Regions from separate parts of the Massilimicrobiota sp. An105 genome, predicted to be linked through region 2. Evidence: a T-box and tRNA genes for the amino acid it is inferred to sense, from the RefSeq annotation. Region 2 holds a T-box; the other holds one or more tRNA genes.

Region 1 (10,992 bases), on a different contig from region 2:
ATTTTCAAATGATAACCACGTTTAAAAGTATGGAATATCTCTTATTGTTATACTATTTTTAAGGTTCCATTTTATGAATACGTGGTTTTTATATACCCATTTTTTTATTATGTTAGCTATTTTCTACCATTTTTTATAAATTCTATTATTTCATTTTCTGTGTCAAATTGATCATAATCTCCTATATGCTTATTTTGATAATGATATACAATTCCCTTTTTACAATTTTCTTCCAAATGCTTTTTTAAATCTTCTTCTCCATATCTTTGAATATATTGACAAAATGTTCTTATCCTTAGTTTATGTAAAATACTATCTTCACACGGAAAATCTGGACATTCAAAACAATACTTATAATTTTTAGATGTACAGCATTGATAGTTTTTACAAGCTTCCTTTTCAGGACAGCCTCCCTTTTTGCAGCCAACACAATTTGGATTATCCTGACAATAATCACAAGCTAATCCACAATAGCCAAATCCTTTAGAACTCATAAGAATCACTTCCATTTCATTTATAAAAATATCATAACACATTTTTAAATATCTTGTTCATTGTCACACAAATGAAAAGAGTATTAATTTTTATAGAAAAAAATCTTGACAGTATTGCTAGCATATAGTGTAAAGTAAAATTGGAAAGGAAGGAAAAAACTATGACAACACATGAAGTCGAAGAAATGTTAGGTATCACAAAACAATCATTAATCTATTATGAAAAAGAAGGTCTTATTCATCCAAAAAGAAATGAAAATAATTATAGAAATTACATGCAAAAAGATATTAATATTTTAAAAACAATTTTATTATTACGTTCTATGGAAGTATCCATAGATGATATTAAACTTATTTTCAACAACAAACTCTCTATAAGAGAAGCACTAGAATCAAAAAAAGAATTTATTTCTAACTCTAAAAAGAAGTTAGAAGACATAGACAAAAAAATAAATGATTATATTAAAAGAAGAAGAGTGAAAGTGTCATTTGATAATCAAACTCTTGATCAATGGAAAGGTTATGATACTCTCTATCTTAATGATGATCATATAAAATATAATGAAGTGATTGTCCCTTTATCTCAAATACAACAAATAAACATTTCCATGTATAGTTCTATGTCAGTAGGTCATGCAGGTGTTGGCGCATATGGAATAGGCGGAGTTTTCTTTCAGTATTTTATTGATTTAGATATTGTGACATTAAATGATACATATTCATATTCTATTTTAAATAATAAACTTGTCGTTGATATGTTTGATTATATTCTAAAAAATAACATTACAGTCTATGATCCACTTCACCTTATTGAACTTTATCATGAAAAACATGATCCTGTTGCTTTAAATAATTATATTAATAATCATTTTAAAGATTGGGCAAAAAAATATCATTTAGATAATCCTAGAGATAACTTTGCATATTACAGTGAAGTCTATCAAAATAAAGAAAAAAATGAGAAAAAAGATATCTTTGGTTTAAAGATATTAAAAAAGACATTAAAAAAGAAATACTAAATAGAAAACAATCACCTTTATATGAGTGATTGTTTTTTTATCAAAGTCATTTTATTTATAAATAATGATTTACAACTTTGTTAAGAGACCCAAAAAATATGAGGATATTTTTATTTTTGATTTCATATATCAAGACTTTTATTCTAACGAGATATGTCTTTTTGTCTTTTCTTCAGGATGGATATTATTTCTTCTTTTTCCTACCATATCTAAAACTTTCAATCTAAAAACTGTTGTCGCTTTCATAAGATTTGTATTAAATTGAAATTCTTCATTATGATAATGTTTCATTAATATTTTTAATGCTTCAAATTTATCCTCATCTTCTACGAATTCAATTTCTCCATGACCAATTACACTTGCATATCCCATTGTACATGACATTCTTTCATCATAAAGAATAATATTATGTTCACAATCCATTTCAAAAGTAGCCTTATTGTTTTGTTTAATCAAGTCTAATTTTTTTCCTTGATTAGCACAATGAAAATACAAATACAATTGATCATCTTCTTTATCTACACCAAAATTCAATGGGACGATATAAGGATAATCTTCATCAAATAATGCCAAACGACACACATCACACTTATTGATAATATTCATGATTTCATTAAAATCTGTTATTTCTCGATCTTTTCTTCTCATAATACTTCTCCATTTGACTTAATAGCTTCTTTACAGCGATAATAAAACTCAATTTCTACATAATCTAAATAATAGTTTCTCAGGATACACTCTATGCTTTAACCATCATTACATCAGCAATACTTAACCCTTTTGACGTTTCCACAATAACATATTTAAACTGATATGCATCTAAGGTCCCACCCCATAAAAATTCTTTCTTAAAACCATGTATAATTTCTCCTTTTCATAAAACTGTTGACATATTTATCATACATTGTTTTTATAATTATACAATACACAGAAATGATTATGGAATATTGCTACAAAATTGATAATCAAATCCTTTTAAAAATGTTACATTGTAACAAAAAAAAGCAGTCAGAGCTGCTTATAATCTGTTTGATTACACCTTCTTATCAAATAGCGACCCATAAAGCTGATCCACTTCTTTAGCTTGTTGTAAATTGTCTGAAATGATAATACTGTATATCAGATCAAAAATATACTTTAAAGAAATATAAAAGACCATATCCTTTAAGCTTTCAAATTCATCATGAACCATACCATGTAACAAAATAGCCTGCTTTTTTGAAAGAGGATTTTCTTTATGACTTGTAATGATAATAAAAGGAATTTTTCTTTCGATCAAAATATCAGCAATATTTAAAAGATGTTCATTTTTGCCATTTTTACTTATCATAATGACTGTATGATGAGAATCCACATTCAAACTCAGCCATAACTGTTTATCCCTGTTTTGGTAAACCGTTGTTATTTTTCCTGTACTCAACAATAAATGACTAGCATATTCACCAATGCAGGCATTTGTATCATTAGCAATAATATCAATATATTGATTCTGCGAAATATGGAACATAACTTCTTTTAAAGTATCTACTGAAAGCATATGCTTTGTCTGATTCATAATACCCACTTCAATTTCAGACAACTTCTCCTTAATTGAAAATAAGCTTTCATGAGATAAAATTTCCATATCTTTCAAATAATATTGATTTAAAAAAGAATGAATATGAATTTTAAAATCATTATAACTTACAAAACCAAGTTTTTTTACGAATCTTACAACAGCTGTTGCACTGGTGTATGTATTTTTAGCAAGTTGATGCGTAGACAGATGAATCACTTCATCACTATGATCAATAATATATTGAGCTAAATATAAATCATTATCATTCAATTTATAATCTTGTGCTATTTTTTCTAAAATCAGACTCATAAAGCATCACTTTCCTCTTCTATTTTCAATTTATTGTTTATAAAACTCATGTTTATGATACATTGATTATTTCATGAAAATAACTATTTCTATATTTTATAAAAATATTATACCATACTTTTTAATTTCTCGTTTATTTCCTGTTAGAGTAAATACTTCTATTTGAGAAATGATATTGCAAGTCAATTAAAAAGATGAAATCTCTATAAATAATAACAAAATTATCAAATATTTTTTACATTAATCATATATAGATTTCATTGAATAAAAAGCCACCCAATTACTATTTATCTCAATGAGATGACTTTTGTCGTAAATAATATATTTGAATAAGAAAAAAGAGCGATCAATCGCTCTAACTTACTGATGGCAGGGGCGGCAGGAATCGAACCCGCGTCCACGGTTTTGGAGACCGATGCTCTACCATTGAACCACGCCCCTATATGGTGACCTGTACGGGATTCGAACCCGTGAATGCATGCGTGAAAGGCATGTGAGTTAACCGTTTCTCCAACAGGCCAATTGATTTTGCTTTGTAATAATAACATATAAAATATAGAAAAGCAATAGAAAAAATAAAGAAATAGTGATATTATAGATAAGTATTGGAGGAAATAAAATGTTTGGTTTTGGAAAAAAAGTAGAAATTAAGAAAATAGATATTAATGAAGGATTTCGTCAATATGAAAAAAATCCTGATAAAATCACAATTATATGTTTAGATGAATTAAAAGACTATGATGAATTACATATTGCTGATGCAGAATGTTTTCCTTTTCGTTTATTAGATAGATTTGAAGAATCATATCCTAATAAAAACATGAAATATTATTTATATGCCATTAACAAGGCACTCAGTGAAAAAGCCTGTAAAAAACTATTAAAGAAAGATTATGATGTTTATGATCTAGGAAGTTTTTTAAATTATAGAGAAAGAGAAGAAGGATTTCAAGCGACAAGAAAAAATCGTAGAAGAAAAAGATAATAATGAAAATTCTTTATAAAAATATACTCATTCGTGATGCAAAAGAAAATGATGCAACAATTCTTACAAAATGGTGGAATGACGGAAAAATAATGGCTCATGCTGGATTTCCAGAAGGTATCAATACGACCGTTCAAAAAGTTAAGCACCAGCTCCAAGAAGAAATCAAAAATCATAAGCATCGTCTTATTATCGAATATAAAGATTGCCCCATTGGGGAGATGTGCTTTTTTCCTTGTCATGACGCAGTTGAAATTGGTATTAAAATATGTGAAATAAATATGCAAAATCAAGGTTTAGGTCATACCATACTCACATTATTCATTCATGAACTCTTTCAAAAAGGTGTACCCAAAATAGTTTTAAGTACAGATTTGAATAATCTTCGTGCGCAACATGTTTATGAAAAAATAGGTTTTCAAAAATATGATATTCAATATAATTATTGGAAAGAGCCTCAAGGAGAAATGCATTCAGCTATTTTTTATGAACTGTTACCGCAAAATTTTATTCATCAACGAAAATAATTTTCAAAAAATAAGAGAACAGCTAAATCGCTATTCTCTTATTTTCATTTATTCATAAAAAAAGCCCTTGAAATAAGGGGCAGTTTTTATAACACTTTTTGTCCGTTGTAAGTTCCGCAATGTTTGCATACTCTATGAGATAATTTATATTCTCCACATTCTGGGCAAACAACGACACTTGGTACTGTTAACTTGTCATGTGTTCTTCTTTTGTTTCTTCTTGTTTTTGAAACTCTTCTTTGTGGTACTGCCATAGGTACACCTCCTTATTCCTTATCCTTAAAATAATCTTTAAGCTTCGCTAAACGAGGATCAATATAATCCTCATCATGTTTTTCATCCTCTTCACTTAATACTTTCCAGCCATGACCTTGAGTCTTTAAAGAAACACCTTCCTTAACAACTCTCATTGGAACTTCCAGCATAATCTCCTGGAAAATGACAGGTGTTAAATCAACAATGTTTTTCTTAACTTCTATAACCTCTTCATCATCTTGTGGTTTATAAAAAGCAAAAATAACATTTGATTCAATATGGAAAGGATAATCCACATCTTCCAATGATATGGCACATGGTAAAATCATTTCTCCATCTATTTGGAAATCAACGTATAATTGATGATTTTTTGTGTCTAAACGTCCCTGTCCTTGAACATGAACATCCTTTAAACCATTAATTTGGGATAAATTATGGAACATTTCTGATGGAAAACTTAATTTTTCATCGAAATGAAAACAACCATCTTTTTGTTTAATAATCCATTGTAAATTCCATTTCAAAAAAATCACCCTTTACATCGCATAGCCCATTATATATAAAAGTAAGAAATATGTCAATCTAAATTTAAATATTTCATTGAATATTTCCACTCTTTTCAAGTAAAACTATGTTTATTTCCTAAACTATGTTAAACTATCCCTTGGAGGTGAAAGCCATGAGAATATTAGGATTAATTGTTGAATATAATCCTTTTCATAATGGACACATTTATCATATCCAAAAAGCAAAGTCTCTGGCACAATTTGATTATACAATTGCGATTATGTCGTCATCATTTGTACAAAGAGGTGAACCAGCTATTATTGATAAATGGAAACGCAGTCAGTTAGCAATCGAATTTGGTGTAGATTTAGTGATTGAATTACCTTTTGTTTATACTTGCCAAAGTGCTGACTATTTTGCAAAAGGAGCTATAGATTTATTAGCAGCTATAGGGGTCACTGATATATGTTTTGGTAGTGAAGATGGTCGTATTTCAACTTTTGTTGATATCGCTCAAGCCATTTTTCAACATCAAGATGTCTATAATGAATATGTTCAAAAAGCTATGAAAAAAGGATTACGCTATGCTGATGCCTGCAATCAGGCACTTCAATACATTATGAATAAAGAAATTAAAACACCCAATGATTTATTAGGACTCAGTTATGTCAAAGAAATTATTTTCCATCAATATCCTATAACTCCTCATTGTTTTCCAAGAACAAATGCTTATCATGGATTAAATCTTCAAACCATTGCCAGTGCATCAGCTATCAGAAATGCTATAAGAAATAAGCAAGATTTTTCTCATTCCTTGCCTCATGCCGATCTTTATCATCATTGTGATCTTTTTCAACTTGAAGATTTTTTTCCATATTTACAATATCAAATTTGTACATCCAGTTTACAGGAACTAAAAAGCTATCATATGGTCGATGAAGGTTTAGAAAATTTATTATATAAACATATCCAATCTTGTTCATCAATGGAAGAATTCATCAATCAGTTATCCTCTAAACGTTATACACGTCCACGTATTTCGCGTATGCTTATTCATATTTTAATGAAGAACACAAAAAATGATATTCATAATGCCATGCATGTCGATTATTTAAGAGTCTTAGCTATGAATCAAAAGGGAAGACAATATTTATCTACTATTAAAAAAACATGTCCTTATTCTTTAATTACCAACCTGCCAAAATATCATCACCCTGCTTTAGAAATAGAACTGAAAGCAACACGTTTACTTTCACTTTTATCTTCTCACCCACAAGCACTTATTCAAGAAGAATTTTCACATATTCCATTGATTCAATCACGAGATTTATGATATAACAATTATCTGTGGGGTGAAAAAATGAACGATTTAGACATTTTACAACAAATCAATAAAATTGGACAATTGTTATTAAAACATGGTGCAGAAATATACCGTGTAGAAGAATCTTTAAAAAGAATGTGTGAAGGATTTGGCTTTACTGATATTGAAGTTTTCGCAATCCCATCATATTTTACTTTATCATTAACTTTGCATGATGGAACACCCTATCAATCATCCAGGCGATCACGTAGTAATCATACTCATCTGGATCATTTATATGAACTCAATTGCTTAGTCAGACAAATCAGTAATCAAGAATTATCTCTAGATGAAATCAAAAATCAAATTGAGATAATTGAATCCGAAAGATTGAATTATCGTCTCATACTTATTGGTTATATTGTATCCGCAGCCATGTTCTGTGCATTTTTTGGTGGACATATCAATGAAATGATTGTTTCTGCTTTTATTGGGTTTATTTTATACTACTTTATATATCTTTTAGAAAAGCTTGATGTTAATGGAATTGTTCGTACAATTCTAGCAAGTATGGTTTTAGCCAGTATTGCTATTATTGCACAAAAAATAAATTTCATTACTAATCAACAGGCAGTGATTACAGGAACTTTAATGATTCTTGTTCCTGGTATTGCTATTACAAATAGTCTAAGGGATATTATTGGCGGTGACTTTGTTTCTGGATTATCTCGTATGATTGAAGCTATTTTAATAGCTGCCAGCATTGCTATTGGTGTAGGGATTATGATGATGGTTTTACAAGGAGTTTAAAATGGAAGGGTTTATACAGTGTTTATCAGCTTTTATAGGCTGCTTTGGTTTTACTTTTATATTTAGAATACAGAAAAATATTCGATTTTCTTTAACAGGATCTCTTATTGGTGCGCTAGGATGGTTTATTTATTTAGCAACTGCTTCACTCAACAATATTTTCCTACAAAGTTTTATTGCAATGCTTTGCGTATCATTGCTTGCTGAATGTTTTGCTAGGTTTTTCAAAGCCCCTGCTACCATTTTTATTGTTATCGGTTGCTTTCCATTAGTTCCTGGTAGTGGTATTTACTATACAATGCTGTATGCTGTACAAGGGATGAATGATCTTTTTATGAAAAGCTTTTTATCCACTTTAGGAACCAGTCTTTCACTAGCTTTAGCTATTTTAATTTCCTCTACAGCATTTCAAGTTTATAAAAGAATCAAAACAAAGAATTTTATTGATATGGGATAAATAAAAGAAGTTATAATGCTAAGATGATGAGCATCTATGTATTATGACTTTTTATTTTATACACATTCATAAAATCATATCATTATATAATAAATAAAAAAGGAGATGAACAAAATCATCTCCATTTATAATCAATCATGATAGTTTGAAAACTTTTAACTTCTAAAGTAAGCCTTCATCAGTTCGTTTTCAATCCGTTCTTCAAATAACAGTATAAACCGCATAAAGAGAACTCAAAGCATTGCATTTAAACTCTTAAATGTGCTCCATATTCTTTAGAAACAACATTTAAAATTTGTTCCATAGTTGCATTAATTGTTGCATCATCCAATGTTTTTGAAGCATCCTGGAATGTTAACGCAATAGCAACAGACTTTTTACCACTTTCAATACGTTCCCCTTCATAAATATCAAAAATCTTTGTATCAACAATGAAACGTTGACCTGCTTTACAAATAGAGCGTACAACATCATTAACAGGAATATCTTGATCCATAACCAAAGCAATATCTCTTGTTACTGAAGGATATTGTGGAATATCTGTAAATTTAATTGCTGGTTTCTTTAAATTTAATAAAACAGATAGATTTAATTCTGCAACATAAACATCTTTGACATCGTATTTTTTCGCAAGGCGAGGATGAATTTCACCAATAACACCAACAATGTCATTACCCATCATTAAATATCCACTTCTTCCAGGATGGAAATTTTGATTATCTTCTTCAACACGTTTTAATGTATAACGTGATTCTTTAATTCCTAATTTCTTTAAAATTGTTTCCACAAATCCCTTAACTAAATAGAAATCAGCTTTTTGTTGAATTTGTTGCCATGTCACATCATGATACATACCTGTGCATGCAATAGCTAAATTTTGAATTTCATGACCTTGAGAATAAGTATTAGAAATTTCATAAATCATAACATCTTTTTGAGAATGAGCTGTATTATAATTGATTGCCTGTAATAAAGATGGAATTAATGATTTTCTTGTTACACTTCTTTCTTCACCGATTGGCAACATTAAAGCAATATGATCATCTTTATGGAAAAGATTAAAATCATCCACCATAGATGGTGAAGTCAACGTATATGTTATAACTTCATGTAATCCTAAATCTGTTAATAAATGTCTTATTGCTTTTGTATGACTTTGAACAGGTGTTAAAGCCCCTTTTGTCATTTCCATTAATGGTAATGTAGATGGAATATGATCATAACCATACATTCTTGCAATTTCTTCAATGACATCCGCATCCATTGACATATCATTACGATATGATGGAACATGAACAGTAAATGTTTCATTATCTAATGTATATGTAAAATGTAATCTTGTTAATATATCTTCAATATCTTCAGTTGAAATTGTTGTTCCTAGTAATCCATTGACGCGTGATGTTGTCAATGTAATCACTTTTTCTGCCATTTCATAATCAGTCATGACTGTTTGATAAATTTCTTTAGCATCAGCCAATTCTTCAAGTAAAGCAGCACAACGATTTAGAACACGAGGTGTATTTGCTGTATCAATAGCTCCTTTGATATAGTGTTGAGAAGCATCTGTTAATAAATTTAAACGACGTGCTGTATTTCTTAAAGTAGCTCCATGGAATGTTGCAGCTTCAATGACAATATTCACTGTATTTTCATCAATCTTTGTGTCATCACCACCCATGACACCAGCAACACATCCAATTCCCTGATCAGTAGAAACAATAATATCTTCAGGTAAGATTTCATATTCTTTACCATCTAATAATGTTGCTTTTTGATGGAATCCAGTCTTAATAACAAAACGTTTTTCTTTTAACTTATCATAATCATACATATGAATAGGTTGTCCTGTTTCTAACATCACAAAGTTAGAAATATCTACAATATTATTAATTGGCTTAATACCACTTGCCATTAAAAATGTTCTTAACCATTCAGGTGACTCCTTTGTTATCACCCCTTTGACTAATTTAGCCCCAAAACATGGACATAAATCTGTTTGTACATCAATTTCAATATCGCTTTCTAATTCATTTAAAGTTTTCATTTCTGGAACATGAACATCTCTTTTTAACAATGCTCCGACTTCATAAGCCAAAGCAATCATTGCCATACAATCAGCACGATTTGGTGTTAAACCAATATCTAAAACAGTATCATCATACCCCATATATTTTAAAGCCTCTTCACCAACTGGAGCATCAGCATCTAAAACATGAATTCCTGCTTTATCTTGTTCACGTAATAATCTTTGATCAATTCCAAGTTCAGCAATGGAACAAATCATACCGTTTGATTCTATACCACGTATTTTGGCTTCTTTAATTTTAAAACCATCACCTAAATCACATCCTGGTAAAGCCACAATCACTTTTTGCCCAGCAGCAACATTAGGAGCTCCACAAACAATCTGTTGAGTGACTCCATTTCCTACTTCTACTTGACAAATATTTAAATGGTCACTATCAGGATGAGGAACCTTTTCTTTTACATATCCAACAACAAGTTTATCACCTCTTGCAAAGACATGCATTCCTTCAACTTCATGACCTATAGATGTCAATTGATCAGCAATTTCCTGAGCTGAAAAATCATCAACTTTTACATATTGATTTAATAATTTTAAACTTGCTTCCATATGTCTAATCCTTTCTTACAAATTGATTTAAGAATCTTAAATCACCACTATAAAAATCTCTAATATTATCAATACCATATTTCAACATAGCCACACGTTCTAATCCAATACCAAATGCAAATCCCTGATA
Region 2 (23,464 bases):
TTGGTATAAGAGTATCTCCAGCTCCACGCAAGGCACCAGAAGCTACAATGGAAACACCATAGAGTGGTTCGGCAAAAAGTTCAATTCGTAAAACTTCTGTAGCCAGCTGTTGGGTCTGCACATCTGGAGTTAAGATTTGAAAAACAAATGGTGAAATGACAAACATAACAATCGCAATGATTCCCATGATGATAGCACCAAAGGCAACAGTTAAATTGGAAAAGGACTTTGCAAGTTCTTTTCTTTGAGCACCCATGCATTGACCAACTAATGTGGTTGCGGCAGCTTCCAGTCCATATCCAGGCATATAACATAAGCTTTCAGCAGTGATCGCAAAGGAATGAGCAGCAATTGCAATTGTTCCTAAAGGGGCAATAATCTTTGTAGACATCACCATGGCACCACAAATCGCTATATGTTCAAAAGCTAAAGGTGTTCCAATCTGAAAAGCATTTTTCAATGTTTCTTTTTCAAGATAGAACTTTTCATGATTTTGGAATTTTAATAGAGAAGAATGACAAGTTGTATACCAGAGATTGATAAAACAGACTGTCAACTGGGCAAGCGCTGTTCCAATGGCTGCCCCCACAACACCAAAGTAATGAATGAAAATAAGATTATAAATCACATCTAATCCACACATGGAAGCATTGAGTAAACTCGGTATTTTCATATTACCACTACATTGTAACATGGAACTGCATAAACTATTTAATTGTAAAATAGGTAAACTTAATGTGAAAACAAGAAAATAGGCAGAAGCATTATCAAAAATAGCTGGATCAGCACCTAACCATGTTAATAAACTTTGATTTACAAGCACACCGATGATTAATAATATACAAGAAAAAATGAGGGATGTGATAAGCGCGGTTTTGAAAGTACGACGTGCTTTTTCATATTGACTTGCACCAATGAGTTGTGCCACCTGAACCGCAAAACTGGTTGCCATAGCACTACATAGACCACTTAAAAGCCAGCTGCTGGTTGATACAATTCCAATTGAAGCTGAAGCATCAGGACCGAGATGTCCAACCATCGCAGCATCAATATATTGCATTAAAATAGAAGAAATTTGTGATAAAATCGTAGGAATACTTAATTGAATGATAATATTGATTTTTTGTTTATTTGAAAGTACAGATTGATTTTTAATGATTTCAGTGAAATTTGTTGCCAAAAAAATTCCTCCCATCTTTAAGACATTGGAATCATTATACAATATTTTGTGGGTATGTTACAATAATGTCAAGGAGGTCAAATATGAAAAAAGAATTGGATATGATTCATATTTATGAAAACGGTCAATGTATTGGCTATGGTGGTAATCAGGACTGGTTTTTAGATGATTGGGCCAAAAAGGCTGGTTGTGCCAGTGTTTTAGCAAGTCATCTTTATACATATTATTTATCTATCACACAAATGTCAAAGTCAGAATTTTTAGAAATTATGAATCAGATGTTTCAACGCTTTACTCCAGGAAAAATGGGTTATCCATTTTTATATAAATTTGCAAGAACATTTTGTCAGATGATGCAAGAAAAGCAGGTGTTCTTGAAACCTGTTTACATGAAACAGCCTAAAAGTTACTGGCAGGCTATGAAATTTATTGAAAAGAGTATAGATGAAGGTAATCCAGTAAGCTTACTGATTTTATCTCATCAGGCCAAAGAACTTGAAGATGCTAATTGGCATTGGGTTTGTATCACAGGATATAAACATAGTTGTGATGGAGAATGGATTATGTTTTCTGATTGTGGTATACGTCGTGAAATAGATGCTCATATTTTATTTGATCTAAATGAAAAGAATGTTATGAAAATGGTCAGTATGAAAAAGAATCCTCAAAATTGAGGATCCATTTTTTTTATAAGTTTCAACATATCTGATGGAGGCTGACAAGTGAAGGTCAGTTTTTCTTTGGTAATAGGATGAATGCATTCTATTTGATAAGCGTGCAACGCCTGATGATTCAACAGGGCAGAAGAGTGACCATAAAGTTGATCTGATAAAATAGGATGTCCAATAGCAGACATATGAACTCTAATCTGGTGTTTTCTGCCGCTATCTAAAACACATTCTATCAAAGAAAGATGATTCTTGCTGGAAAGGCAACGATAATGTGTACATGCCTTTTTACCATGAGGATGCACAATCATGCGTTGTTGATGGTGACGGTCTTTACCAATCGGTTTATCAATGGTATGCCATTGATGATCATGAAAATTTCTCTCAACAATAGCCAAATAATGACGATGAATGTCTTTCATAGACAATTGATAATCTAATAAAGGCTGTACAAATGCACATTTCACAAAAATCATCAATCCACTTGTTTCATAATCTAAACGATGAATAAAACGAACGGGAAGATTATAACCCTGTTGATGATAATAGCCACTGACACGGTGCGCCAAAGAATTTGTATCATCTGGTTTAGCTGGAAAGACTTGAAGAAAAGGTGGTTTATTCACAATCAATAAAAACTCATCTTCATAAACAATATCTAAATCTTCATATACGGGTGGATACATCCCATCATCTTCTTGAAAAGCTTTGAATGTCAATTGATCACCTTTGACTAATACTGTTGAAGGTGAAACATAACGATTGTTGACAAGATATGATTTATTTTGTTTCATAAGATGAATTGTTTTTTTAGATAAATGAAACTGTTGAAATAAATCAATGATGGATATAGGTGAATCAATAAAGAGTGTTAAATAAGAGTGACGAATCTGATATTTCATGAGACTTGATAAACTGTTATACGAATATCAATAGTCACATCAAATTCACCTAAAGTATCTAAAACATGACGACGTTCTTTTTTAATATGATAATAATGGGGTGTCATTTGTAAAAGATTGAGTGTATCTTCTTTTGTCTGTAAATGAATGGTCTGTTTATAATCATAACTTTCAACAACTGAAAAAGGTAAACGTATATGCTGATCAGATTTGATTTTAATTTCATCATAAATCAGTTCTTTGAATTCCACAAGATGATAGGGATTAGCTGTAACATGAATGATATAGCCATTTTTCTTTAGACAGCGTTCTATTTCCTGTGCATTAACAACCGTAAATAAAGCTGTTATAACATCCAAAGAATGATCATCAATAGGAATGTTTTTAGAATTACCTACAATCCAATAAATATCTTTGGTATATTTTGTAGCCATTTGAATACCAATTTTAGAAATATCTAAACCATAAATTGTTGAATCGTCATTTAATAGTTCTTTGATACGATATGTATAATAGCCTTCACCACATCCTAAATCTAATAATTGACGTGGAGAAGATGTATATTTTGTTAGACAGTGCATAACTTCATTTAAAATACCATCATAATAGCCTTTATTTAAATGATGTTGACGACATAGAAGACTTTCTTTATTATCACCAGGATTATTTGTGGCTTTATCTGGATTTAATAAGAGATTGATATATTTTTGTTTCGCAATATCATAACAATGACCATTTTGACAACGATAACTTTTACCATCGAGAATAAGTGGTTCATGACATTTGGGACAAGCAAGATGATGCATAAACTTCCTCCTTTTTTGTGCATTATATCATGTTTATATATATTTGAAAATACAAAGCGTCCTAAGAATGTATGCGAATGAATAAAACATGTTTATTATTTTGAAAGGACTTATCAAAAAGAAAAGAGGCATGTTATAATGGGAAAAAGGGAGTGAAGGCTATGAATATCATTGATTTGTTAGACAATGAAACTTTATTTACAAAAAATGAATGAGAGATTGTTCATTACATCAAAGAAAATCCACAGGCTGTCATCCTCATGACGATTAAAGAATTTTCACAGGTGACTTTTTCTTCGAATGCAAGTATTATTAGACTATGTAGAAAACTAGGCTATAAAGGCTTTCGTGATTTTAAAATAGACTTTATGCGTTATATGGAGTCTTTAAAATATGTCAGGCAGGATATTGATTTTTCATTTCCTTTTCAAAGTGATGAACCGACCTGGCAGATTATTAATAGCTTAGCGCATGTCTATAAGGAAAGTATTGACTTGATTAATAGTCAGTTAGATATAGATGAACTCGAAAAAATTGTGGATTTACTTGATCGTAGTCAAAGAGTCTTTATTTATGCGACTGGAGATTCCAAGATGACTGCTATGGGTTTTACTAATAAACTCATCAAAATAGGAAAATTCTTTTATATCGCAACAGAAAATAAAGAAGAAGTTTCTTTTTCTAAGGCTGCTACACCTCAAGATGTGGCCTTATTTATCACTTATTCTAAGCAGGATGTTTATCGTGAATCGCTCAGAATATTATTATATAATCATGTGCCTATCATCACAATTACCTCTAATCATGATGATATTCTATTTAAATATAGTCGCTATCATATATTGATTCCTCATAAAGAAAAAAATGAAAAAATAGCTACATTTTATTCGCAGATATCTTTTCAATATGTTTTGAGTATTCTTTATTCCTTGTTGTATAAAAAGCAGAAAAAGTCTATAGACAATAGACAATCATAAAAAGAGATTTCACAATAGGAAATCTCTTTTATTTTAAATTTTGAACTCCCTTTTCTAACATTTCCATTTGTAAAAGAGTTTGTTCATGTGTAATGATTTGCGGTTTTCCATTGACTATACAATCATAGATACCATCATAAACTCTCGCATAATCACCATCAACACTAGGAACTTTTTCTTCGTGATATTGACCTTGATCATCTACATATGTTAATACACCATAATGTGCAGGAGTATCCTTTCCAAAATCTTCATGATCAGGCATATAGAATAATTTCAGATGTTCTTCCTGACGATCTTTTGTTTGTTTGACAAACATTCCTTTTTTTCCATAAACAATAAAACTTGGTCTTTCTTTGATTCTAAAATAACTTGATTTGACAGAAACTTTTAAAGTCCCATAATAAAGATCTAAATCAAAATAATCATTCATTCTTCCTTCACCAAGCAATTGTCTGACATCATAATGAACATGATCAGGTCGACCAAAATAAGAAATCACTTGATCTAAAGTATGACATCCATGACCATATAAGTAAGAATGGGCTGGATCAAAGTGATCAACATTTTCTGGAACTTCAGGACGATAATAATCAAAATGCATTTCTAATTCTAATAAATCACCTAATTTTCCACTTTCAATGACTTTTTGAACAGTTAAAAAATCGCTATCATAACGTCTATTTTGATAAGCTGAACAATATAATCCTTTTTGATTCGCTAAATCAAAGATTTCTCTTGCCTGTTTTGAATTTTCCATAAATGGTTTTTCTACTAAACAGTGCTTACCTGCTTCTAGTACCATTTTGGCATAATTATAATGAAAATGATGTGTTGTACATACAACAATCATATCAATGTCAGGATCTTGTAGTAATGCATTGACATCTTCACAATATTCTACACCATCAATGGCCTTCCATATATCATGACGAACGTGAATATCAAAAATCTTTTTAATCATAAATTTGTTTTGTCTTTGTAAAACAAATGGAATATGGTAACGATTGGCACTTTTTCCATTTCCAATATAACCTAATACTAATTTATTGTTGATCATTGTCAAAAATAACTCCTTCCTGTTGTCTACCTTTTTCCATAACTTGAGCAACCTGTAAACTTAATTCTATCATGGCTTGTGCTTTTTCAAAATCTTTTTCATTAATGATTCTGATAAATTCTTCAAATTCATAGTATAAACGATGCTGATCTTGAGGGAATTCATATTTTGTCTGATGTCCTTTATTATCAATGAATGTATATTCAGTCATCTGATTCATAGGTTTATCAATCACAATAACGCCCTGATCTCCCTGAAGAGTTGAAGTAATAGGCGCTTTACAGTCTTTAGCTCCAATAGAAATCGCTTTTAAATGAGGATACTCTAAAACCATAATACCGCTTGTATCAATACCTTTTTCAATATTAGCAAAGTAATGCTGATTTTCAGGCTGTCCCATTAATCCTATAATAGCATGTAAGTTATAAACATTTAAATCCATTAAAGCACCACCAGCTTTATGATAATCAAAAGCAGGTAAAATACGACCTTCTTTAAAAGCGTCATAACGTGATGAGTATTGACTATAATTAAAGTTTAAGATTTTGATTTGTCCTAATTTGGATAAATGTGTTTTTAAAGATTGATAGGCTGGTAAATAATGGATATTCATAGCTTCTAAAATGATGACATGATGTTCATGACTTAAAGCAATTAAATCTTGTAATTCATGCGCATTGGCACAAATAGGCTTTTCAATAATCACATGCTTTCCTTTTAATATCGCTTTTTTCGCAAAACCATAATGCAAATGATTAGGTAATGCTATATAGACTGTATCAATATCACTGTCTAATAATTGATCATAGTCATAAAAGATTTGATCTAAGTGATACTTTTGACATAATTCTTCAGCTTCTTGTTGAGTTTGTGCAGTTGCCAGTAAATATGTTTTTTTAATATCGAACTTTGAGTAAGTTGTCATTAAATCTTTGACAATCATTCCGGTTCCTAAAATTCCTAATTTCATGATTGCTCCTTCTTTCTTTTTAATTTTTGTAGACAATGGACGATGATTTGATGATCTTGATCATGTTCTAATCCTGAAACAATACAACATCCTATTCTTTGATTTTGAACCATTAATGGAAAACCACCACCACATATCGCCAACTGGGAATCTTGGAGATAATGATCATATTGATGTGTTTGTTCATTCTGAGCCCAGATATAAAATGAGGAATGACCAAATGTTTCAACTGTTTTTTGTTTACGATTCAGCCATTCATCACCTGTTTTTCCATTCATCAGGTATTGAAAAACAATATTATGATGCAAAACAATACGGATACGAATGTTTTTGAGATGATCTTGTTTCACTTTTTCAACAAGCATCTGTCCTAAAATATAGGCATCTTCATGATCGAAAGACTGAAAAGATAAGTCCTTTTCTAATTGTAATAAATCATCCATATTTTCACCTCAATGAAATTATCTCATAAAATCTAAAAAAGGGAAATTATTTATAGAATTTTGAAAATAAAGTTCATGATTTATATGGATAATGAAAAAAAGTTGAACTTTTTTATCAAAATGATGAAAATCAAAAAAGGGCTTTATTTTTTTAAGAAATCAAGTAGAATAATGTTAAGAGTGATGAAAGGAGAAGTTTATGGGATTATTTAAAAAGAAAAAAACGGTCATTGATTATGATGCCATGTTTAAAGAACAATATAAGTCTATTAATCAAATCACACAACAGGCTCATAATGAATTGGATTATGTGATTAAAGAATCTTTATATGAAGTGATTGTAGAAAAATATAATGAATTGATTGATTTTATTGATCAGGGTGCTCATTTTGATAAAGCACATTTTGAAGCACTACGAGACAATGCGAAAAAAGAATTACAATCAATTCATCAGATTAATCAAAGTGAATAAATGAATATTCAGATTATTGAAAAGGTTATAGATGTCTTTAATCGCTATGGAGATGGATTAAGGTTTCAGATTGAACGTTTTGAGGAAGTTTTAAATGATGAAGCACCAGATATGATGGATGAATGTTATTTGGTTGTTTTAGGAATGAAAATGGGTGTTTTTGAAGCTATTATATTTGATGAGGATTTTGAAATCTCTCGATATGTTCGCTATTTATGTGAATTTGCTTCATTAAGTGAGGAAGAAGCTTTATTTATGGTGAGTGTATTTTCTCAAGTGATTGATGAAATAGGTTATTATTTTGAAATACCTGATGTTGAAGAGTTTTTAAAAACAGCTTATCAACAAAATAATGATTCACATCTCTATGTTCTGGCAAGAACTTATTTTTTAGGTTTTGGAATCAAACAAGATTATGAGAAAGCTTTTGAAATCTTTTCTTATTTATATCAGCGTGGATATCATGAATGTTGTTATTATATCGGTTATATGTATGAACATGGATATGGTGTTGAACAGGATATTGCACAGGCATTCAATTACTACAAACAAAATGTTGACAGCTTATCAGCTTTAAGGTTGGGGCTGTTTTATATGTATGGACGCTATGTGACTCAAGATGATCAAAAAGCAATCCAGTATTTATCACAAAGTCAACAAAAAGAAGCATATCTTTATAAAGGAATTTTATTAGAAAAACAGAGAGAATATTCTGAAGCTTTTCAATCTTATTTATTAGGAGCAAAGCATTTTCAAAAAGAATGTATGTATAAGGTTGGACTGTTATTGAAGTTAGGTATAGGTGTGGATTTGGATTTGAAAGAAGCCATGCATTATTTTATATATGGATATTATCTGCTGCAGGGAGATTGTGCCTATGAACTGGCTATGATTTACTTTGATGGTATTGTTGTGGATAAAAATCAAAAGAAAGCATTAGATTATTTACATCAGTCAGCACGATTAAATAGTTATGATGCTTGCTTATTGTTAAGCCAATTATATGAACTTGGACGTTATGTAGAAAAGAATCATCGCTTTGCTTTGTCTTATTATCAGCAGGCACAAATCATCAGGAAGGAAAAAGAAGGGGAATATGAAATTATATAAAAAAGGAAATGATCAGTCTTATACTTTAGGTGTTTTTCCAACGATTGAACTGTTAAAGCATAGACCAAAGGATGTCGTCAGAGTGGTTGTTCATTCATCCATTCATCAAAATAGGGGATATCCTATGATTCAAGAATTATGCCAACAATATCATATTCCGATTGATGTACATGATCGTACGATTGAAAAATTAAGTCCTAAGAATAATTGTTATGCGATTGGCGTTTTTAAAATCTATACATCCCCCTTACAACAGGCTCATCATGTTGTTTTGGAACATCCCATGGATATGGGAAATATGGGAACAATTATGCGTACAATGTTAGGATTTGGATATAAAAACTTAGCTATTATTAAACCAGCTGTTGATATTTTTGACCCTAAAGTCATTAGAGCATCAATGGGAGCCATCTTTCATTTGAATGTTGCTTACTATGACTCATTTGAAGAATATTATCATGCATTTTCTGATCATGAGTTCTATCCTTTTATGTTGAAAGGGGCTAAAAATATTCATCAGGTTCATTCTCATCAATGTCATAGTTTGGTTTTTGGTAATGAAAGTCATGGTTTGGATGATACATATTTAAATTATGGTCAAAGTGTTTTTATTCCTCATCATGAGGAAATTGATTCATTAAATTTGTCAATGGCATTAGGAATAGCATTATTTCATTTTTCAAAAGCAGAATTTGAAGGAAAAGAGGTATTAAGAGAAGATGTATGATTTTGATAAAGTGATTGAAAGAAAAGGAACAAACAGTGTGAAATATGATGGTGAAAAAATGCAAGATTCACATATGATTCCAATGTGGGTAGCAGATATGGACTTTGAAACTCTTCCAGAAGTCAAAGAAGCTTTGGTTAAGCGTGCCAGTCATGGCGTTTTTGGATATGCTACACCAACTGAAAGTTATTATCAGTCTGTCGTTAACTGGATGAAGACACGCCATCATTTTGATATTCAAAAAGAATGGATTGTCACAACTTCAGGTGTTGTAGGTGCTTTAAAATTAGCGGTAAGAGCCTATACACAAAAAGGTGATGCCATTATGGTAATGAAACCTGTTTATTATCCTTTTGATGCATCTATCCATTTAAATGAAAGAATGGTTGTAGAATGCCCACTTGTATTTCAGGATGATCATTATGAATGTGATTTTGAAGTGTTTGAAAAACAGATTGTTGATCATGATGTCAAGATGTTTATCTTATGTAATCCACATAATCCCATTGGTAAAGTCTGGACACGTGATGAATTGTATCAGATAGGTAAAATTTGTCAAAAACATCATGTTTATGTGATTAGTGATGAAATTCATATGGACTTTATTTATGAGGGAAATGAACATGTTCCTTTCTATAATGTAGATCCATCATTTGCTGAATTCAGTATTATTTGTACAGCACCATCTAAAACATTTAACTTAGCGGCTCTACAGACATCTAATATTATTATTAAAAATGAAGATCTACGAGAAAAATTTCAAAAAGAAAAAAATGCTTCAGGTATGAGTGATCCTAATATTTTTGGATTAGAAGCTTGTGAAGCAGCTTATACATATGGAGCTCAGTGGGTTGATGAATTGGTAGATTATTTATCTGGAAATATAGCTTATATGAAAGAATTCTTTGCTGAAAGACTACCAGAAATTAAGGTGATTGATCCACAGGGATTGTATCTTGTCTGGGTAGATATGCGAAGCTTAGGTATGAATAAAAATGAATTAGAAACATTTATGTTGGAAAAAGCACATTTATGGCTGGATGAAGGTTATATCTTTGGAACAGGTGGAGAAGGATTTGAAAGATTTAATGTCGCTTGTCCACGTTCAACATTAAAACAAGCTTTAGAACAATTAGAAAAAGCAATAAAAGAATGATAAAAAAGAGAATATTTATGGAAATTTTCATAAAATCAGTGTATGATATATGTGTAAAAAAAATGTAAAGGAGATTTGAATTATGGGATTAGTTTCAGCTAAAGAAATGCTTGATAAAGCAAAAGCAGGTCACTATGCTGTTGGTCAATTTAATATCAACAACTTAGAATGGACTAAATCAATTTTATTAACTGCGGAAGAATTAAAAGCACCAGTTATTTTAGGAGTTTCTGAAGGAGCTGCTAAATACATGACTGGATATAAAACAGTTTCTGCAATGGTGAAAGCAATGGTTGAATCTTTAAATATTACTGTACCAGTTGCTTTACACTTAGATCATGGTAGTTATGAAGGAGCTAAAGCTGCATTAGAAGCTGGTTTCTCTTCAATTATGTTTGATGGTTCTCATTATGGAATCGAAGAAAACATTGAAAAAACAAAAGAAATCGTAGCTTTATGTCATTCAAAAGGTGTATCAGTTGAAGCAGAAGTTGGTTCAATTGGTGGAGAAGAAGACGGAGTTGTCGGTAAAGGTGAAGTTGCTGACCCTAAAGAATGTAAAATGATTGCTGATTTAGGTGTAGATTTCTTAGCAGCAGGTATTGGAAACATTCATGGTAAATATCCTGCTAACTGGGAAGGTTTAGATTTTGATGCATTAGATGCTATTCAACAAGAAACAGGAACTTTACCATTAGTATTACATGGTGGTACAGGAATTCCTGCTGATATGATTAAAAAAGCTATCTCATTAGGAGTTTCTAAAATCAACGTTAATACTGAATGTCAATTATATTTCCAAGAAGCTACTCGTAAATATATTGAAGCTGGTAAAGATTTAGAAGGTAAAGGATTCGATCCTCGTAAATTATTAGCTCCAGGTGCTGAAGCTATTAAAACTTGTGTTAAAGAAAAAATGGAATTATTCGGATGCATTGGTAAAGCTTAATTTCATGTGAAGCAAAGTCAACTCATTGAGTTGGCTTTTTTCTGTATAAAAATACATATTCATTCATCTTTGATTATATGTAAAAGTGATTATTTTTTAGAACATTTCATAGAAAAAATAACAAAAAAAGACATCAACTTTGTTAAATGTGTAAGCGCTTGTTTGAATTATGTTATTATATTCTAAAATTCTTGTCAAATTTAAAGAAAACTATTAAAATAAAAATGAAAACACAGATTATATAGGGAGCGTGGTTATATGTCAATGAACGATTATGTTAATATAACAATGTTTCGTAAATTTTCGTTTTCATATCATAATTGCACAATTGATAGTGACACGATGAAATCTGAAAAACTTGTGAAATTATTTGCTTATCTCCTATCTCATTATCAGCGAACAGTGCCTTCTAATGAACTGATTGAAATGTTATGGTATTTAGATGATGTTGATAATCCTATAGGAGCATTAAAAAATTTAATATATAGATTAAGAGCCTTATTAAAAAAAGAGTTTGGATTTACAGACTTTATTATAACTGGAAAAGGATCGTATGCGATTAATTCGGCATATCATTTAAGAATAGATACAGTTGAATTTGAAAAGTATGAAAAATATTTAAGAGATTCTTCAAAACCAGAATATTTTGAAAAGTTTCTTAATGAATATACAGGGAAGTATTTGGTAGAAATTAAAGAAGATCATAATACTTTATCTAAACGTGTTTATTACCATTCACTTTATATGGATAAGGTTGTTGAATATGCAAAACTGTTGGAAGATAAACAGGATTATGAGAAGATGGAAACAATAGCTAAATGTGCTATTGAGATTGATAATTTAGAAGAGTCTATTTATGAAATCTGGATTCGTTCTTTATATTTTCAACAGCAGTATAAAAAAGCAAAAGAGATATATAAAGCAACAACTGATTTATTGTATCAGACTTTGGGTGTTAAACCATCTGAATCAATGCTGAAATTATATGAAATGATTAAAAAAGAAAGTCATGATGAAGATTTAGATATTATGGAAATTCAACAGGAACTTTCACGTGATGAAGCTTATGGTGCTTTTCTTTGTGAATATGGAACATTTAGAGAAATATATACTATGCAATCAAGAATGATGGGAAGATTGGGAATTTGTTCTCAGTTATGTTTAATCACAATTCTTGATCATTCACAGATTGAGGATCAACATTCCCAAAAAGCCATTGAAAGAATGATGACGAAAGTACAGGATGCTTTACTCAATGGACTTCGTATTGGTGATGTTGTATCCAGGTTAAATGTGAATCAGTTTGTTGTTCTTTTGCCTGCATGTCATAATGACGATGCCAAAAGTGTTATGAATAGAGTTTTACGTAAAATAAAATATTCATTGAATCATACAACATTAACGATTGATTTCATGGTTGGAGAAATCATGCCAAAGCAATAAAGCGTGACAAATAAATGAAACAACATATATTGACATACCCATTTTAGACTTACTGCAACAGTGAGTCTTTTTCTTTTTATGATGATTATAGAATGGTCTTTTTAGGTATAATAAACATATGATACATTACAGGGGGGTTGAATATTTTGTTAGTGAATTTTGTTTATGATGATGAAGAATTATTAGAACCATATGAGTGGCAGGATGATGATTCTTATGAAGAAATAGAAAATGCACCTCTTTATCATGTTTCAACAAAACAGTTACATGATTTTTTATATGCGAAATTTTATCAATTCAGTGGAACAGATGGTATTTTTATTGTTGGTGATGGTCATTATTGCTTTGTTGTGGATATTAAAAATCATACAATTGTACGTAGAGGAACTTTTTCATGGCAACAAAGACAACAGATTAATGACATATTAAAACAAGAACCGATAACTTTTTTTCAATATCAGATCAAAGATGAAGCTTATGATAAAGAATTTGGTTTAACAAGAAATGAGCGTTTAAAGAAAATGTGTCTAGAAGAAGTTATTGATGAGATTTTTGTGGTCCGTTATGATGTCTTTTTGGAAATATGCCAACAATTTCATATTGAGGGAGAAAATCCCAGTGAAAAATATTTGGCTTTAAAACATAAGATTGAAAAAGGATATACATCCTTGCATGAATTATTGTATAAAGAATTGGTTCAAAAAGGTTAAAAAGCAAACTTCATATTCATAAGAAGTTTGCTTTCTGTTTTATTTCTTTTTAATTGTAATTCCAATTTTTCTTTCCACTTTGGCTAGTTTTTTTCTTGCAATGATGCGTGCTTTCTTGGCACCTTCTTCTAAAATATCATCTAAATAAGAACCACTCATAATTTCATGATAACGATTTTGTATCTTTTCAAGTTCTTCTCCTAAAACTTCAGCTAAATCATTTTTAAATTCTCCATATCCTTTACCATCATATTGTTTTTCAAGATCTTCAATAGGACGATTTGCTAATATTGAATAAATTTCCAACAAATTAGAAATACCTGGTTTATTTTCGGGATCATAATGAATATGACCATCGCTATCCGTCACGGCAGATTTGATTTTCTTTTTAGAAATATTGATATCGTCTAAGATATAAATGGTTCCTTTTCCTAGTTCATCGGATTTGGACATCTTCTTTGTAGGATTTTGTAAATCCATGATACGTCCACCTACTTTAGTCACTAATGGTTCTGGAATTTTGAAAGTTTCGCTATAACGTGAATTAAATCTTTCGGCAATATCACGACATAATTCTACGTGTTGTTTCTGATCTTCACCAACCGGTACAAAATCAGGATCATACATTAAAATATCCGCATTCATTAATGAAGGATAATTAAATATACCAGCACCAATGACTTCGTTTTTGGCTTTCTTATCTTTGTATTGTGTCATACGTGAAAGTTCTCCCATAGACACCATACATCCTAAATACCAACCAAGTTGAGCATGTTCTAAAACATCAGACTGTAAAAATAAAGTCACTTTTTCAGGATCTAATCCAGCAGCAATATACAATGCAATTAAATCTTTTGTATTTTTACGTAAATCTGCAGGCTTTTGATAAATAGTCATAGAATGAAGATTAGCAATAAAAATAAACATTTCATATTCATCCTGATAAGAAACAAAAGGTTTGATAGCTCCAATATAATTACCTAAAGTCACACGACCAGTTGGTTTAATTCCACTTAACATTCTTTTCATCATAACGACCTCCTTTAAAATAAAAAACGTCCTTAAAAAAGGACGTATAAATACGCGGTACCACCTTTATTCATATCATCGATATGCACTCTTGTCTTAACGCGACTCACGAAAAATGACTCATGCCATTTTTAGCTCCAGAATCCCAATTCATTATCGTTCATGGCTTGTTTGCATCACCCACAAGCTTTCTTAACATGAATAGATAACTACTCCATTCTTTCATTGCTGTAAAGTCATTATAGAACGACAAAGATGTAAAATCAATAGAATCATAAAAAATAATTTCATAATTGTTGAAAATGATGTATAATGAGTAAACAAGAGGAGATGATGTAATGATTAGAATTTATACAGCACCAAGTTGTGCTTCATGTAGAAAAGTCAAAGCATGGCTGAAAGAACATCAGATTCCTTATGTTGAAAAAAATATTTTTTCTACATTATTACGTGAAACTGAGTTAAAAGAACTTTTAGAAAGAAGTGAAAATGGAACAGATGACATTATTTCTAAAAGATCAAAGATTATTAAAGAAAATAAAATAGATTTAGATGATATGTCTATTAATGAATTAATTCATTTTATTCAAGAAAATCCATCTATTTTAAAAAGACCTATTATTATTGATGAAAGACGTTTTCAGGTCGGTTATAATGCTGAAGAAATTCGTGCTTTTATTCCTCGTGAACTGCGTCGTTTACAAGAATGTAATAATAGTGACTTCTGTCCACAATTTACTGATATTAAGGAACAATATTATCAGGACCATAAATGTGATGATGGTTGTGAATAAAAGATAATGAGTCGTTTCTATACTGAGATAGAGGCGATTTTTATTTTGTGAGAGAATGTTTTATAGTTGTCAAGAAAGTGATATAATATCATGGAGAAATGAGAAACAATGGAGGAAAAAATGATGATAAAAGGGGAACTTGAGAAAAAATGAAAAAAATGATCATAATTTCTTCTGTTATTGTAGTGCTGCTTTTGACTATGAGTATTTTTTTGCGTATTTATTTAAATCATATTGTCAGAAATAATATGATTGACCAAGTTGATAATACTGTTGATAAATACATTCATATAATACAAAAACAAATAGATAATGATTTTCAATTTTTAGATTCTTTTGCTAGTGTTTTACAGCTGGAAAATATAACAAACAATCAAGAATTTCCACAGGTTTTAGAAGAAACTAATGAACAAAATGATTTTATAACGATGATGTATTTTGATTTGGATGAAAGGGGAGTTGTTGCCAATTTAAATCAAGAGATATTGGTCAATAAGCCTCTAACAGATTTTCAAGAAGAAATTCAAAGTGTTGTTTATGATGCTTTGGCTGATCAACGTACTGTATCTGATATTTTTCAAAGTCAATTAACTCATGAAATGATTTATGCTTATGGAATCCCAGTTTATCAAAACAAACAGATTGTGGGAGCTTTAATCGCTACACAAACAGTAGAATTGCTGATGGATGCTGGGCAAGGAAGTGGTATTTTAGGTGGGGATACATATGCTTATCTTGTTGATGAATCTGGTCAAGTTTTAGTCAACTCTCAATATGATATTTTTCATCAGACTTCAATATTTCAACAACCTTTTTTGCAAAAACAAGATTATCAGTAAATGAAAGAACATTTAAAAGATCATCAAGATATAACATTTTCATTTGAATATGAAAATGCACAATATCATGCTCTATTAAAACCTATTGGATTAAAAGATTGGAACCTTTTATGTGTTAATATGTTGGAAAATTCTCACTTGTTTGCTGATAGGAATATGAGAATGGTAGGTTTGATATTTTTAAGTATCATATTGTTAGTTGTAGGATTGTTGATTTATGGTTATCGTATTATTTTAAAAAACAATCGTGAGTTACAGAAAGTCGCTTATTTTGATCATTTAACAGGAGCGTATAATTTTTCTTATTTTATGACTTTGGGTGAACGATACTTTATGGATAATAAGTGTTGTAGTGTGGCTGTTTTAAATATTCATCAATTTAAGTTTTTTAATGAAATTTTTGGTCATGATTTGGGAGATCAGTTGTTATGTCATGAAAAGAAAGTGATTGAAAACAATCTACATGATGGAGAATTTTTTTGCCGAGATACAGCAGATCAATTTTATGTTTTTCTATGTGAAACAGAGGAATCCGTTTTATTGACACGCCTTAATCAAATGATGGAAGAGATTATTGAATATATGGATTTATTACACACAAATTATCATTTGAAGATTCATTGTGGTGTGGCGATATCAAGTGAAGAACTGATTGTGGATAATTGTTTTGAAGATTTAATGGTCAGAGTTATGTTTGCTTTAGCAAAATCAAAGGAAACGCTACTTTCTAATATTTGGTTTTATGATATTGAATTACATAAACAGGAAATAATGGATAATCATATTGAAAGTCATATGGAACAGGCTTTAAAAGATGGAGAATTTCAATTATATTTGCAGCCAAAAGTTGATATGGAAACTGGTCAATTACAAAGTAGTGAAGCTTTAGTCCGTTGGATCACACAAGATAACCAGCAATTGTATCCTAATCAATTTATTCCTATTTTTGAAAAAAGTGGCTTTTGTATGAAATTAGATATGTATATGTTTGAACAGGCGTGTCTACAAATTAGAAAATGGATGGATCAAGGTATAGAGCCTATCGGTATTTCTGTCAATCAATCTAAATTATTGTTCTATGAATCTGATTATGTCGAACGATTAAATGCGATTGTTCAAAAGTATCAAGTACCAGCTCATTTGCTGACTTTAGAAATATTAGAAGATTTGGTCATTAATAATGTAGATGCAGTCAATGAAAAGATAGAACAGCTACATCAAATAGGATTTAAAGTTTCAATGGATGATTTTGGAAGTGGTTATTCATCTTTAAATATTTTAGGAAAGATCGATATTGATGAATTAAAGATAGACAGAATATTTTTACAAGAAATATTAGATGGAAAAAATAAGAAAGCTCAAATTATTTTGGAAGAAATTATTAAATTGACAAAAATTTTATCTATTTCTACAGTTGTTGAAGGAATAGAAACAAAAGAATATCATGATTTTGTAAAGTCACTTGGTTGTCATTATGGACAGGGTTATTATTATGATAAACCTATAAGTCAACAAGAATTTGAAATACGATATATGAAAGAAAGGAGATAAACATGTGGGGGATTATTGCAACTTGGCGTATGGCTAAGGAAGGGATTGAAAAAGCTGAAAAAATATTAGATAGTCAAGGTGATGCTGGTGATGCTATTGAAATAGCTATTAAAGAAGTGGAAGATTTTCCTTATTATAAGTCAGTGGGATATGGTGGATTACCTAATGAAGCCATGGAAGTAGAATTAGATGCAGCATACATGAATGGAGATACTTTAAGTGTTGGAGCAGTGGCTTCTCTTCAAGATTTTGCAAATCCTATATCAATTGCCAGACGTTTATCGCATGAAACAGTCAATTGCATGCTGGTTGGTCAAGGGGCTGAAAGTTTTGCCAGTCAGGAAGGTTTTGAAAGAAAGAATATGCTTACGGATCGTGCTAAGATTCATTATAAAAATCGCATCAAAGAAGAGCAATCAAAACTCCAGCCATATGCTGGTCATGATACAGTTGGGATGGTGTGTTTAGATGATTCAGGTAAGATGACAGCAGCGACATCAACGAGTGGATTGTTTATGAAGAAAAAAGGGCGAGTTGGCGATTCACCTATTATAGGTTCAGGTTTTTATGTGGATTCACAAATTGGAGGAGCTTCAGCGACAGGCTTAGGTGAAGATTTAATGAAGGGATGTATTTCTTATGAAATCGTCAGACTCATGGCACAGGGAATGCATCCGCAAAAAGCTTGTGAAAAAGCTGTTTTTGAACTTGAACAAAAGTTAATCAAAAGACGAGGGCATGCAGGGGATTTATCTGTTGTGGCTATGAATAAAGATGGAGAATTTGGTGTAGCAAGTAATATTGAAGCATTTTCTTTTGTCGTTTGTTTACCACATTTAAAACCAACTGTTTATCTGGTGCAAAGAGAAGGAAATCATTGTACCTATCAACCCGCCAGTCAACAATGGCTTGATGAATATATGCAAACACGCATGGCCCCATTGAAAGAAAAGTAGAGGAGATTGTATGAAACCAATAGTAGAAATTTGTTGTGGGAGTTATAGTGATGCTTTAGCGGCATGGAAAGCTGGAGCAACACGCATTGAATTGAATAGTGCTTTATCATTAGGTGGTCTGACACCTACATTGGCTACATTGAAAATGACAAAGCAAAATACAGGTTTAAAAGTCATAACAATGATTCGCCCTAGGGGTGCTGGTTTTTGTTATGATGAAGAAGAATATGAAGTGATGAAACAGGATGCAAAGATCATGTTAGAAAATGGAGCAGATGGCTTGGCATTTGGATTTTTAGATGCATCAGGACATATTGATGAAAAACGTACTCAAGAATTTGTTGAGCTCATCCATGCCTATCATAAGGAAGCTGTTTTTCATCGTGCTTTTGACTGTGTGGATGATCCTTTTCAGGCTATTGAAATATTGATTCAATTAGGTGTTGATCGTCTTTTAACAAGTGGTTTAAAAGCAAAAGCGATAGATGCTCTTGAACTTTTAGAAAAGCTTCAACAGCGTTATGGACAAGATATAGAAATCTTAGTTGGTAGTGGTGTGAATGCTTCAAATGTTTTAGAAATCTTACAGAAAACAAAAGTGCAACAGGTACATAGTTCCTGTAAAGATTGGGTTGAAGATGCTTCAACGATAGCAAAAGATGTTTCTTTTGCTTATGCGCCTGCTCCACATGAAAAAGATTATGAAATCGTCAGTCAAAAATTAGTTGAAAACATACTTCAGCAATTATAAAAACAGTCACTTATGACTGTTTTTATATGCTTCAAAAGCACGTGCAACTTTACTTGGACAATTGTGTTGATAGTGTAAATGATAAGGCTCAATGATTTTTAAAAATTGTGAGAATCCTTGGGTTTCATCATTGACTTCAAATTCTAGTTCATAATCATGTTGATCTAAATAAGTATTTTCATCTAAAGATAAAACACCTTCAGGTAATTGAATATCATAACGATGGGTTGTTAATGAAAAGGGATGTTGTAATTCATTGATCTTAATGCCATCATTTTCTAAAATATCCGTAATTTCATTTTTTAAACGATATTGCAAAAATAAATTTTTTTCTGTTTCTGTTAAAGACAGATTGGTTTCTAAACGATGATTTTGATAAGGTCTTTTTAAAGTGAGTTCGTACTGATTGTTTTTAGTACGAATACGTAACATATATTTTTTTTGAGATAAAATAGGGTGAGTGAAATAATCGTTGATTTGGATATAATCTTTTGTTATTTTGTTTTGATAATCATGAAGAATTTGATGGAAAATATCTTGAGTTAAAAGAATTTTATATTCTATTTCTAATTGTTGCATTGAAATCACCTCACCTTATTTTATCTTGTATTGCATTCTATTGCAATTTTTATATAATATAAATCATAGGTGGTGAAGTTATGAAAACATATGCAATTGTATGTAAACAAGATCAGGAATCTATCACACTCAGTGAAAAATTAAAAGAACAGTTAAATACGTTTTTGACATATAATGAAAAAGAACCAGATATCGTGATTAGCGTAGGTGGCGATGGAACAATGCTTTATAGTGTGCATAAATATATAGATGCAATTGATCGTGTTGCTTTCATTGGAATTCATACAGGAACGCTAGGATTTTTAACTGATTATCAGCGTGATGAATATCTACGGCTTGTTTTGGATATTAAAAATGGACAGCATCGTATTTATGAACGTCATTTGTTGGAAGTGTCTTGCTTAGAAGGAACATATTTTGCTTTAAATGAAGTGAGAATTGAAAATAATCGTCGTTCTCAGGTTATGGATGTTTATATTAATGATGAATATTTTGAAACTTTTAGAGGAAATGGTCTATGTGTATCAACCCCAGTAGGGTCAACAGCCTATAATAAATCTTTAGGAGGCGCTGTTATTCATACTTGTACAGGATTGATGCAGTTAAGTGAAATTGCAGGTATTCACCATAATGCTTATCGCTCACTAGGCTCTTCTTTGATTCTTGATCAATCACATACAATTCGTTTTCAGTCACAAAGTTATCAAGGGGCTATTCTTGGCGTTGATCATCTGGTTATTGATTTAAAAGATAAGGATTGTATCTGTGTCAAAATGTCTTCCAAAAAAGCACGTTTTTTACAATATAGAAATGTGTCTTTTACACAGCGTTTAAAAAGGGCATATCTGAATTCATGAAACAATATTGGATTATAGATGAACCTTGTGTTATTGGTGAGTTTCTTTTACGTCATGGAATCAGTCAAAAAGCAATCAAAGCTATTAAAATGAAGGGAGAAATTCTGGTAGATGGAAAACATCAGACAGTTCGATATCTATTGCAGGCTGGCGAAACCCTGACCATTATTTATCCACCAGAAGACAATCATATGGTACCAGTTGAAATACCATTAAAGATTGTCTATGAAGATGATTATTTATTGGTTGTTGATAAGCCTAAGGGTTTGCCTTCGATTCCAACTCGTCAGCATCCCTATTATACTTTAGCGAATGCTTTAACTTTTTATTATCAGCAAATTCATTTGAATTCAACTATTCATCTTGTTAATCGTTTAGATAAAGATACCAGCGGATTAATGATTGTTGCAAAATATCGTTATATTCATGATAAAATCATGAAAGATCTCCAGCATATTGATAGACGTTATCGTGCTCATGTTAAAGGGATAGTCAAAGCGGGTGGAACCATTCGTTTGCCTATTTATAAAGAAGAATTCCAAATGAAACGTATGATTGATAAACGTGGGAAAGAATCTTGTACGCACTATACTGTCAAAGCTATAAAACATGATAGAACCCTATTAGAAATGAAACTTGAAACAGGGAGAACACATCAGATTAGAGTTCATATGGCAGCTATCAATCATCCTTTGATTGGTGATAGTCTATATGGTGATGGTCAGGGCAATTTTGATTTAGATAGTTATATGGTTGGATTTGTACATCCAGTTACAAAACAAAAGATTGTTATAACAAAAAAACAGGTCTGTTATTGAATCACAGATCTGTTTTTCATAATATTATTTTGAGTATTGATATCAATAAATAATGCAACTGCAATCATGTAAGATAAAAGTGAAGACCCACCATAAGAAATAAATGGCAATGTAATACCTGTAATAGGTAATAGACCTAAAATCATACCCATATTCCATATCTGCTGAAACAACAGCATGCCAATGATACCGATGGTCATGAACTTATCTTGCTGATTGGTAGAATCAAGCCCAATCTTTAAAATGATGATATCAAAAGCAACAATAGCCCCAACGGTAATCAAACCACCAACAAAACCATAATTTGTTAAAATAACAGCAAAGATAAAATCGGTCTGCGCTTCTGGGAAGACTTTAATGACAGATTGGAAACCATGTCCAAACCATCCGGCACTTCCATAAGAAAGTAAAGAATTAAACAATTGATATCCTTCTTTGTTGTATGTGCCTTCAGGATCAAGCCATCCATAAAAACGATCAACTTGATGGGAACTTAAAAACTTTTCAAAAATCTCAGGTTGATAAACAAAGAGATAGGATCCTATCAACAGTATAATACCAATCAAGCCAAAACCAAAAATGAACCATTGCTTTCTAAGACCACTGGAAAAAATAACAAAAGCAGCACCAACTAATAAAATCAAAACAACACCCGTATCATTTTGAAGTAAAACAAGTAAAGCAGGGGGAATGACGACTTTCATACATTTCCAGATATATTTGATTTCTGTCTCTGTTGTATGAATGAGATAATAATCATTATGCTCTTTTGTGATTCTCGCTAAGGCGATAACGATGGCAATTTTCATAAATTCTGATGGTTGTATACTTAAAAAAGGAAAGTTAAACCATGAGGTTGCACCCCCAGCCGTATTGACCAGAGGAATAATATGATGACCAGGCCATAATCTTGTATAAATGAAATGCTCGATAGCCAAAATAATTAAGAGAACCATCAATATCCAATAGATGATCCAGATTTTATCATAAATCTGATCTTTCCCTATTTTATATATAATAAAAACCATAACTGCAGAAATTATATAAAAAGCGCCTTGTTTTAACCATAATGTTTCAGGATTTCCAACTTTATTAGAAATCATAGGCGTAGCACTTAAAATAGCAAAACAGCTAATCAATGCCAGAATACAAATGATACAAATCAATGGTTGTTCACGACAGAGTTTTTTGATTTGTTCCATGACATTGCTCCTTTCTTTTTTTATCTTCTTATAGTATACTATAAAAAAGAAATACTTCAATTAAAAAAGGATGTGAAAATATGGATGTTGAATATATTTTTGTTGTGATTGCGATTATTTTGGCTTTGATTTTACTTTATTTTGGATTTATTCATTTTATTAAGAATAAACGTTTAGATCAGGAAATGAAATCAACATTACCAATTGAAGAATTATTACAAGCCCTTGGTGGGAAAAACAATATTAAAGAAGTACGTAGCAGTGCTTCTAAAGTTACAGTTGTATTGGATAATCAACAGCTTGTCGATATTGAAAAAATCAGATCTTTAGGAGCAAGTGGAATTGTTGAAGGAAAAGACAGTTTATCAATGATTTTTGGGAGACAGTCAGAAAATATAGAAGCTGATATGAAGAGATATATAGGATAACCTGTATATCTTTTTTTTTGTAAAGATTTTGTAAAAAAAATCATTTTTTGAAGCATATAAATAGCATTAAAAAAAAGAATCTGTTAT

What was found. The T-box of region 2 lies ahead of trpS (tryptophan--tRNA ligase). A T-box ahead of a tRNA ligase gene usually reads a tRNA of that ligase, here a tRNA-Trp.
Region 1: it encodes a tRNA-Trp, which carries the amino acid that the T-box ahead of trpS (tryptophan--tRNA ligase) is inferred to sense. The anticodon was not compared.

What each region holds. Positions count from the first base shown of each region.
Region 1 is NZ_NFLY01000008.1:33,353-44,344, reverse strand. Features, by position in the region: gene B5E48_RS03505 (DUF3795 domain-containing protein) at 117-494, opposite strand; gene B5E48_RS03500 (MerR family transcriptional regulator) at 656-1,513, shown strand; gene B5E48_RS03495 (pyridoxamine 5'-phosphate oxidase family protein) at 1,652-2,161, opposite strand; gene B5E48_RS03490 (MurR/RpiR family transcriptional regulator) at 2,547-3,380, opposite strand; tRNA gene B5E48_RS03485 (tRNA-Trp) at 3,748-3,821, opposite strand; tRNA gene B5E48_RS03480 (tRNA-Glu) at 3,825-3,900, opposite strand; gene B5E48_RS03475 (hypothetical protein) at 4,000-4,365, shown strand; gene B5E48_RS03470 (GNAT family N-acetyltransferase) at 4,368-4,892, shown strand; gene rpmF (50S ribosomal protein L32) at 4,979-5,146, opposite strand; gene B5E48_RS03460 (YceD family protein) at 5,159-5,680, opposite strand; gene B5E48_RS03455 (nucleotidyltransferase) at 5,827-6,987, shown strand; gene B5E48_RS03450 (threonine/serine exporter family protein) at 7,015-7,767, shown strand; gene B5E48_RS03445 (threonine/serine exporter family protein) at 7,769-8,224, shown strand; gene pheT (phenylalanine--tRNA ligase subunit beta) at 8,472-10,862, opposite strand; gene pheS (phenylalanine--tRNA ligase subunit alpha) at 10,867-10,992, opposite strand, start outside.
Region 2 is NZ_NFLY01000017.1:11,561-35,024, reverse strand. Features, by position in the region: gene B5E48_RS06470 (MATE family efflux transporter) at 1-1,180, opposite strand, end outside; gene B5E48_RS06465 (hypothetical protein) at 1,264-1,854, shown strand; gene B5E48_RS06460 (RluA family pseudouridine synthase) at 1,845-2,750, opposite strand; gene B5E48_RS06455 (methyltransferase domain-containing protein) at 2,747-3,556, opposite strand; gene B5E48_RS06450 (MurR/RpiR family transcriptional regulator) at 3,775-4,533, shown strand; gene B5E48_RS06445 (Gfo/Idh/MocA family oxidoreductase) at 4,562-5,593, opposite strand; gene B5E48_RS06440 (Gfo/Idh/MocA family protein) at 5,580-6,563, opposite strand; gene B5E48_RS06435 (heme-binding protein) at 6,560-7,006, opposite strand; gene B5E48_RS06430 (hypothetical protein) at 7,206-7,478, shown strand; gene B5E48_RS06425 (tetratricopeptide repeat protein) at 7,479-8,588, shown strand; gene B5E48_RS06420 (TrmH family RNA methyltransferase) at 8,575-9,315, shown strand; gene B5E48_RS06415 (MalY/PatB family protein) at 9,308-10,471, shown strand; gene fba (class II fructose-1,6-bisphosphate aldolase) at 10,554-11,420, shown strand; gene B5E48_RS06405 (AfsR/SARP family transcriptional regulator) at 11,679-12,863, shown strand; gene B5E48_RS06400 (hypothetical protein) at 13,016-13,573, shown strand; gene trpS (tryptophan--tRNA ligase) at 13,613-14,602, opposite strand; T-box leader at 14,638-14,837, opposite strand; gene spx (transcriptional regulator Spx) at 14,941-15,396, shown strand; gene B5E48_RS06385 (cache domain-containing protein) at 15,546-16,235, shown strand; gene B5E48_RS06380 (putative bifunctional diguanylate cyclase/phosphodiesterase) at 16,236-17,786, shown strand; gene B5E48_RS06375 (glycosylasparaginase) at 17,789-18,742, shown strand; gene B5E48_RS06370 (copper homeostasis protein CutC) at 18,753-19,493, shown strand; gene B5E48_RS06365 (CYTH domain-containing protein) at 19,500-20,072, opposite strand; gene B5E48_RS06360 (NAD kinase) at 20,153-20,929, shown strand; gene B5E48_RS06355 (RluA family pseudouridine synthase) at 20,926-21,747, shown strand; gene B5E48_RS06350 (FtsW/RodA/SpoVE family cell cycle protein) at 21,741-22,949, opposite strand; gene B5E48_RS06345 (PTS sugar transporter subunit IIB) at 23,030-23,377, shown strand.